DNA from 2 places in the Lysinibacillus sp. 54212 genome. Region 2 is predicted to be linked to the other one. Evidence: riboswitches for the same ligand, from Rfam matches in the RefSeq annotation. Region 2 holds a riboswitch; the other holds the start of a gene.

Region 1 (4,217 bases), on a different contig from region 2:
GCATAGCACTTTGTAAGCTTCATCCTTGCCCATTGGAAGGAAGCGGATTTTTTTATGTTATGATGTTAAAGATCGAGTTAGAATTGAAACGATTTAGCGTATTATACGACTAATATTTAGAACGGAGGTGGGATGGATGAATTCTAAAGAATCCATTTTCCATCGATTGTATGACGAATACCATCAGGATGTTTTTCAGTTTTTAATTTATTTAGTGAAAAATAGAAGCGTTGCAGAGGATTTATCGCACGAAGTATACGTACGTGTGCTGAAATCATACGATCGTTTTCGGGGAAATAGCTCTGAAAAAACATGGCTATTTTCTATCGCTAAAAACGTAGCAATCGATCATTTTCGAAAGATGGCTGTTCGTGATCGACATCATTTTAATGCTTTTGAATGGGAAAATGAGCAGCTTATTTCATCCGAAAAATCCCCAGAGCAATTTTTGGAGCTTAGTGAAGATTTAAGAGGGCTTCTGCATGCTTTAGAACTATGTACAGGTGATCAAAAAATGGTCATTGTCATGCGTTTTTTTCAAGAGCTATCGGTACAGGAGACCGCACAGGTTTTAGGTTGGACTGAGGGGAAAGTAAAAACAACACAGCACCGCGCTATTCATGCTTTGCGAGCAAGGTTAAATAAGGAACAGAAGGAGGCGAATTCGCTATGAATGATGAAAAATGGGATGAACTAGATATTGAAAAGCTACTAGAGCAAGCTCCAAAAATTCAGGATAATCGTTCAAAGGAAGACGTCTTCGCAAAGTTGCAGCAGGCGGGTGCTTTTGAAGAGGAACATCCACCGGTAAGTGTTGTTAAACGGAAAAATCATGCTTTAATTATACTGGGAATTTCAGCAGCTTTATTTGTCGTATTGTTTAGCGGTGCTTACTTTTTATCACCTCAAACTTCAAATGATAAAATGGCTGGCCAATCGGAAAATACCTTATCAGATTCATCAGCTGAAAGGAAGGTAGAGGTAGCGGAAGATGATGGGGCAAGTAGTGGGGTAGCATTAGAACAGGATGAATCACGGGGCATAAGAGCTTTAAATAATATGGATTTACGAACTTCCGTGTATCAGGAACAGCTTTCAGTTTATACTGCAATTCACCTAGGGCTAGTAGGGAAGAATGGGGAAAGTGTACCAGTTACCGTTGTGATTCCGAACGAGCAGATTATTGAGGAGTTTGGGCATGAATCACCGTCAGCTGTCGATTTGTATAGTAAATATGCAGCTTCACTAAATGAACAAGCTTTAGGATTTACAGAATTGCATCCGTTGCAAGGTAAGATTGAGGAACAAGGGTCAACACTAATTTATACATTACCAGAAGATCACCAGTATAATGATAAGGTTTCCAGCGATTGGGATGTCTTATTAGACACATTTGGTAACAGTTACGAGCGAGTAGTATTGCATAACGAACCTAGCGCTGGTAAAGAAGAACAAGCGAATACAACAATGAGTTTAAGTAAGCGGGGGAGTTATTTCTTATACGGGCAGGGGAACGATAGGATTTATTTAGCGCCACATTCTAACCATTCTTTTAACTCGGCGAAAGAGGCACTAGAGTATATGAAGATTGTTGAAAACGACCAATATCAAACGGCCATCCTACAAGGTGTTGACTATTCAGTAGTAGAAGAAGGGGATAAGGCTGTAGTTACCTTTTCTACGCCGCTTGATTTAAATGATTTCGATCCTCAACAAGCTATGAGAATGCTTGAGGGAATGCTTTTAACGGCGGGGGGCTTTAATAAGCAGGTGCAATTTTCAAACATTGTGCAGCAACAATGGGAAGGATTTAATTTCAGCTCTCCGTTGCCGATCCCAGTTGGAGCAAATACAATTTCTTTAGAACAGCTAGAAAGCTACTAGGTGTTAAACAAAATGGTTTACATTTCAGATATTTATCCTATAATAGTACTTGTAAGCTAATTTAATAGTTTGATTCATCTTCGGGGCAGGGTGTAATTCCCGACCGGCGGTAATAGAAGACGCAATCTCCGACCATTAGCTTGGAGGACATTGCAGCAGCTCTTCTTCAGCCCGCGAGCCGCATTGCGCGTGCAGGATTTGGTGAGATTCCAAAGCCGACAGTATAGTCTGGATGGGAGAAGGTGAAGGTACGGTCGTCATTTTTTTACGAAAATGTCGTAGTTTGCTGTACATTTTGTTGCTTTCATATGCAATATTGTACAGAATTACGAATAGACCCTTATTTAAGTGTGCCTATTTCTCCCTTATGCTATTTTCTGCATAAGGGTTTTTTCGTGAATGGTGATTGATTTGTCCTTTCTTCTTGCGAGATGAGATCAGCAATGAGGAGAGATGTTTTATGTCAAAGCAAAACAAAAGGTTACGAGCTTTTGTAACAATTGCGATGTTAAGTAGTATTTCTTTCGTATTAATGCTATTTAATTTCCCGCTACCAGGGTTCCCTAGTTTTTTACAAATTGACTTTAGTGATGTGCCGGCTTTAATTGCAACATTAACAATGGGACCATTAGCAGGGATTACGGTCGAACTAATTAAAAACATTTTAGACTGGGTTTTTTCTGGTTCACCAACAGGTATGCCAGTAGGTCATATCGCCAACTTTGCAACAGGTATTTTATTCATTTTCCCTGTATACTTTATTTATAAAAAGTTCACATCTATTACAGGATTAATAGTTGGATTAGTTGCTGCGACAGTTGTGATGTCAGTAGGGATGGCGTTTTTAAATTTCGTGGCATTCTTACCGATGTACGGTTATTTCATGAACTTTTATGTAGAAGATATGCTTGGAACGGCTGTAATGGCGATTTTACCATTTAACCTAATAAAAGGTGTTATGTTAATTGTCATCGTTACCGTATTATTCCGCACGATGAGTAAATGGATTCATAATCAACGTTTACAATTTTTATCATGAAAATACGCGTGGTCACCTCGGTGGCTACGCTTTTTATTTAGGGGGAAACAAAATGACTTGGATTGATATATCACAACCGCTTCGAAGTACAACAGCTGTTTGGCCAGGAGATGCTCCATTTTCTTATCGATTAGTTGCGACTTTAGAGGCGGATGGTGCCAATGTCGGTGAAATGACTGCAAGCATGCATATTGGAACGCATGTTGATGCACCGTTTCACTATAAGGAGGATGGCGTAACGATTGATCGGTTGTCGCCCGAGTTATTTATTGGGGAGGCGCTTGTTGTTGATTTACGTGGTCATGAAGTAATCTATGCATCTCATTTTGCTGATGTAGATTTGACGGGGGTCAGTCGTGTGCTAGTTAAGTTGAGGGATGAGGTAGAGGTTGATAAGTTTCCGGTGAGCTATCCGATTTTTGATGAGAGTGTTGCTGAGTTTTTGTGTGATAAAGGTGTAAAGTTGATCGGCGTAGATACACCCTCGGTTGATGCAGTAGAAAATGTATCACTCACAATGCATAACGCCTGTGCAAAGTATAATTTAATTATTATTGAAAATTTATTGTTACAGGATGTATCGTCCGGTTTGTATGATTTCATCGGACTTCCATTGCGGGTGGAAGGTGGGGATGGGTCGCCTATTCGAGCGGTACTTAAAAGGAAATAGTAATAGATTCAAGGGCCTAAGTTACTAGCTTAGGTCCTTTTTTAAATATAATTGTAAATTTTGGGGCTTGAGCAGTGTTTAGCTCGGACGCCCAGCCCCTCGAGGCCACTTCATCCCCTCGGTCGAAAGCGAAAAAGCTGCTTTCGCTTCGGGTATTCCGACGTGCTTTCGCTTGTCCTATCTTTTTTTTCGATAAAAATCATCCAAAAAGGATATGTTATAATTCCTTACATAATATTGATAATAAACATAACATATTGTAAAGTGGTTGTAGGGAAAGGAGGAGATGCCAATGAGTCGAGAGTTTCGAAGAGCGATGCCGTTACTCCCTATTAGTATGGTGATGGGACTAACCGAGCTAACTGCAAGACAAATTAGGTATTATGAAGAGCATGAATTAATCGAGCCTGCTAGGTCAGAGGGCAACCGAAGAATGTTTTCACTAGATGATGTGGATGCCTTATTAGAAATTCGAGAGCTCCTTGACCAAGGGATTAATATGGCAGGTATAAAAAAAGTGTTTGATATGCGGAAGAGAAATGATGTTAGAAGTTATGACGCAATTGCTATTTCAGACGCTGAACTTCGCGCCATTTTGAGAGAGGAAATGCAGCAAGCTCAAAG
Region 2 (4,217 bases):
CCTGCTCGTTCAATTGCCTGCTCGATTGTCTCTGTTGTGACAATACCGAAAATAACCGGAACACCTGTTGTTAGACCAACACTTGCAATCCCCTTTGCCGTCTCGTTACATACATAATCATAATGTGTTGTTGAACCGCGAATAACCGTTCCTAAGCCAATGATTGCGTCGTATTTCTTTGCTTCCGCCATTTTTTTTGCAATAAATGGCACTTCAAAGGCACCGGGTACCCATGCAATATCAATATTTCCCTCCGCTACGCCGTGACGCTTTAAGCCATCTATTGCCCCACTTAATAGTTTGCTCGTAATGAATTCATTGAATCTCCCTACTGCAATGCCGATTTTTAAATCCGTGCCTATTAATTGTGCTTCAAATATTTGTCCCATCGTTTTCTCTCCTACTGTTTATTTTTGTAGTGCTAGTACAAAGTCAATTCCATTAATCATGTTTTCATCATCAAATACGAACCCTACAAAGATTTAAAATCGATTATTCGTATCGTTACGCTACAGGCGGACGCGTTCCGCGGGCAAGCACCGAGCCGCCTTCCGCTCCACTAAAATGTTCGTGATTCCGCTTAGGAAAACTACTTATGAAATTGAATAAGTTGTATCTTGTCATTCCGATATCGAACTAAATCAGCAATTGTAATCATCTTTAATCCGTGCACCTTTGCAATTTCAACGAGCTGAGGCACTCTCGCCATTGTCCCGTCATCATTCATAATTTCACAAATAACACCCGCTGGACTAGAACCAGAAAGTACCGCTAAATCAACTGCAGCCTCTGTATGCCCCTGCCGCTCTAGAACCCCATTGTCTTTTGCAATGAGTGGGAATACATGACCTGGTCTACGAAAATCTGAGCTTACAACATTCGGGTCTAGTAAACGTAGAATCGTTTCAGAGCGCTCGAATGCACTAATGCCTGTATCCGTCGTTTTATAATCAATGCTTACTGTAAATGCTGTCTCATGATTATCTGTGTTTTGCGCCACCATTGGATGTAAGGACAGATGCTGAGCCAATTCCTTTGTAATCGGTGTGCAAATTAACCCACGCCCATGTATCGCCATAAAATTAATGTTCTCCGGCGTAGCATGTTGAGCTAAGACAACAAAGTCCCCTTCATTTTCTCGGTCCTCGTCATCAACTACGATTATCACTTTTCCTGCCTTCAAATTCTCGATTGCTTCTTCTATCCTATGAAACATCTTATACCCCACCTTAGATCCTGTTAAAATCCGTTTTCTTTTAGAAAATCCATTGTAATCGTCGGCATACTCGCTCGTTGCTCTAAATGATGAATCACATACTTACCTAATAAATCATTTTCGATGTTTACAAGTTGCCCCTCATTTTTAATGCCGAGTACTGTTTCACTATACGTATGTGGAATGAGTGAGACCGTCAGCTTTGTCGGACTAATATCAAAAATCGTCAAGCTTATTCCATCGATTGTGACGGAGCCTTTTTTTATGCAATATTTGCTCAGCTCCTCACCTATGCTAATGTCGATATAAACAGCATTGGCGACCTTTCTTTTTCGCAAAATCGTGCCGACACTGTCCACATGCCCCGATACAAAATGGCCACCAAAGCGTCCATTCGCTGCCATCGCTCGCTCCAAATTAACAGCATCACCAATCTGTAATTCCCTGATGCTCGTTGATTTTACGGTTTCTGGCATAACATCTACTAGAAAATGATCCTTAGAAAAATTTGTCACTGTTAAACAGACTCCATTCACTGCAATGCTGTCACCAAGATGAATATCCTCGAGAGTTATTTTCGATTCGATTGTGAGCCGCATGCTGTCCTGTCCATTCTGAATAACCTTAATTTTTCCTAATTCCTCCACAATACCTGTGAACATACCCTCACCTCCATTTCCTTGATATAGATAAGAAAAACCCCTTAGTACGATCACTAAGGGGCTAGAGAATTTTAATAAAATGGCGTTACGAAATAAGCCTTTTCAACATAAATTTTCAAAGACTTTACCATTTCCTTCTCCCATCCAGACTATACTGTCGGCTTTGGATTCGCACCAAATCCTGCCTTTTACGGCTCGCGGGCTTAGAATAGTAGCATTCATCACCGCCGATTGGGAATTTCACCCGACCCCGAAGGAAAACAATATTAAGTTAATGAATAAGAAAAGCGGAAGCGCCCTGCTTAGCCCCGACAGCTGCTTGCAGCCCCGAATCGAAAGCATCCCTTCAGCTTTCGACCGAGGGGATGAAGCGACCTCGAGGGGCTGGGCGCTGGAGCTAGACACTGCTCAAATTCCAAGAATTTATCCTTTCTTTTACAACAAAGAAACCCCAGCAGATAAGATCTACCGGGGTTTATAAGTATACGAGTATAGCAAAAAAGCCTTTGAAAAATAATTTTTCAAAAGAATCCTATTACTAATCGCATCCTTCTCTCATCCAGACTATACTGTCGGCTTTGGATTCGCACCAAATCCTGCCTTTTACGGCTCGCGGGCTTAGAATAGTAGCATTCATCACCGCCGATTGGGAATTTCACCCGACCCCGAAGGATTTATTCATCTTGCACTCGATTATAGCACGAAAATACAAAATGAAAAGTAATATTATAGACTGTTCTTTTCTAATTACTCTTCCCTCACATTTTTAATAAAGAACGATAACAAGAATGCGATTGCTGCAATTATTAGTCCGAACGTAATTGAATTTTGTACACCGTGTACCATTCCATGGAGTGAATCCGTACTAGAGCTTGCATTCGCGGTAATCGACATAATCGTTACTGCAACTGCTGTTCCGATCGCTCCAGCTACTTGCTGTAACGTATTCATAATCGCTGAGCCATCTGGATAGAGCTCTCTTGGAAGTTGGTTTAATCCGTTCGTTTGTGCAGGCATCATCACGAGTGAAAGACCGACAAACAAAAGAATATGCATTCCCACAATTAAATACGGAGAAGTTGCCTCATCGATGCCGCGCAGCACAAGTAAACTAATAAGCACCATCACTAGTCCACCAGGCACCATTTTTGTCGGGCCATATTTATCAAAAAGATTGCCTGCCACAACCGACATAAATGCATTGATGACACCACCTGGTAGCAGCACAAGACCTGCCACGACCGGCGCTAATAATAATACCTTTTGCAAGTAAATTGGTAAGAGCACCATCGTCGATAGGATTGTCATCATACCAATTAATAAAATCACAAGTGCAATCGCGTACATCGGATACTGAAATACACGTAGGTTGAGCATCGGTGTATCCATTTTCATTTGGCGGATACCGAAAAGCACGAGTGCTACCGCCCCTACAAGAACGACAACGATTACTTCCGTCACGAAAAACGTCCCGAGCTCCCCGGAAATACTAAAGCCATAAACAATACCACCAAACCCGATTGTGGACAGCAGCATTGAAAGCACATCAAATTTCACTTTTTGCACGTCATTCACATTGCCGACAAATCGAAGCCCTACAAGTAAAGCAATGATTAAAAACGGTAAGCAGAGCCAGAAAATCCAATGCCAGCTGAGACGATCTAGCACAACCCCTGCCAATGTAGGTCCGATTGCAGGTGCAAATATAATAACGAGACCAATTTTCCCCATCGCTGCACCGCGCTTATTAATAGGATAGACGAGCAATATAACATTCATCATCAGCGGAATAATAATCGCCGCACCGATCGCTTGCACAATTCGACCAAGGAATAATATCGAAAAGATTGGTGCTATTGCAGCAATTATAGTACCACTAATTGAAAAGAGTAAGGACGCGATAAAAAGCTGTCTCGTCGTAAAGCGCTGCATTAAAAAGGCGGAGACAGGCACTAATATGCCTAACGTTAATAGGTAGCCAGTCGTAAGCCATTGAATCGTAGAGGTTTCTTTCCCAAAATCGTTCCCCAATTGAACAAACGCCATATTGAGCGCCGTTTCATTTAATAGCCCAATAAAGGCCGCCATTAAAAAGGGAATAATAATTTTATTCTTGTTTTCATATAAACTGTTCATTGTACTTCCTTTCTACCGCCAAAAAGGCTTATCACACAACGTTAACAAAATTCATTCCGTTTGCCTAGCATTCTTTTATCGACAGTTGCTTTTTCCTCTACAAATATTCTACGATAGAAGAAAAACTTGGATGGTGAGAATGTGACACACCGAATTTTAATTATAGAGGATGAGCCGCAAATCGCTCGAGTTCTTCAGCTAGA

What was found. A riboswitch is a leader RNA that binds a small molecule or an ion and turns the genes downstream of it on or off. The one in region 2 is predicted to bind FMN.
Region 1: another riboswitch for FMN. It lies ahead of V4T18_RS10905 (ECF transporter S component); the one in region 2 lies ahead of ribE (riboflavin synthase).

What each region holds. Positions count from the first base shown of each region.
Region 1 covers NZ_JBAFWZ010000013.1:38,270-42,486, reverse strand. Annotated here, with positions in the region: gene V4T18_RS10915 (sigma-70 family RNA polymerase sigma factor) at 113-673, shown strand; gene V4T18_RS10910 (hypothetical protein) at 670-1,884, shown strand; FMN riboswitch at 1,957-2,132, shown strand; gene V4T18_RS10905 (ECF transporter S component) at 2,345-2,923, shown strand; gene V4T18_RS10900 (cyclase family protein) at 2,976-3,593, shown strand; gene V4T18_RS10895 (MerR family transcriptional regulator) at 3,886-4,217, shown strand, end outside.
Region 2 covers NZ_JBAFWZ010000009.1:124,201-128,417, reverse strand. Annotated here, with positions in the region: gene ribH (6,7-dimethyl-8-ribityllumazine synthase) at 1-389, opposite strand, end outside; partial or broken gene ribB (3,4-dihydroxy-2-butanone-4-phosphate synthase) at 602-1,216, opposite strand; gene ribE (riboflavin synthase) at 1,240-1,878, opposite strand; FMN riboswitch at 2,007-2,140, opposite strand; FMN riboswitch at 2,422-2,555, opposite strand; gene V4T18_RS08585 (DHA2 family efflux MFS transporter permease subunit) at 2,626-4,014, opposite strand; gene V4T18_RS08580 (response regulator transcription factor) at 4,156-4,217, shown strand, end outside.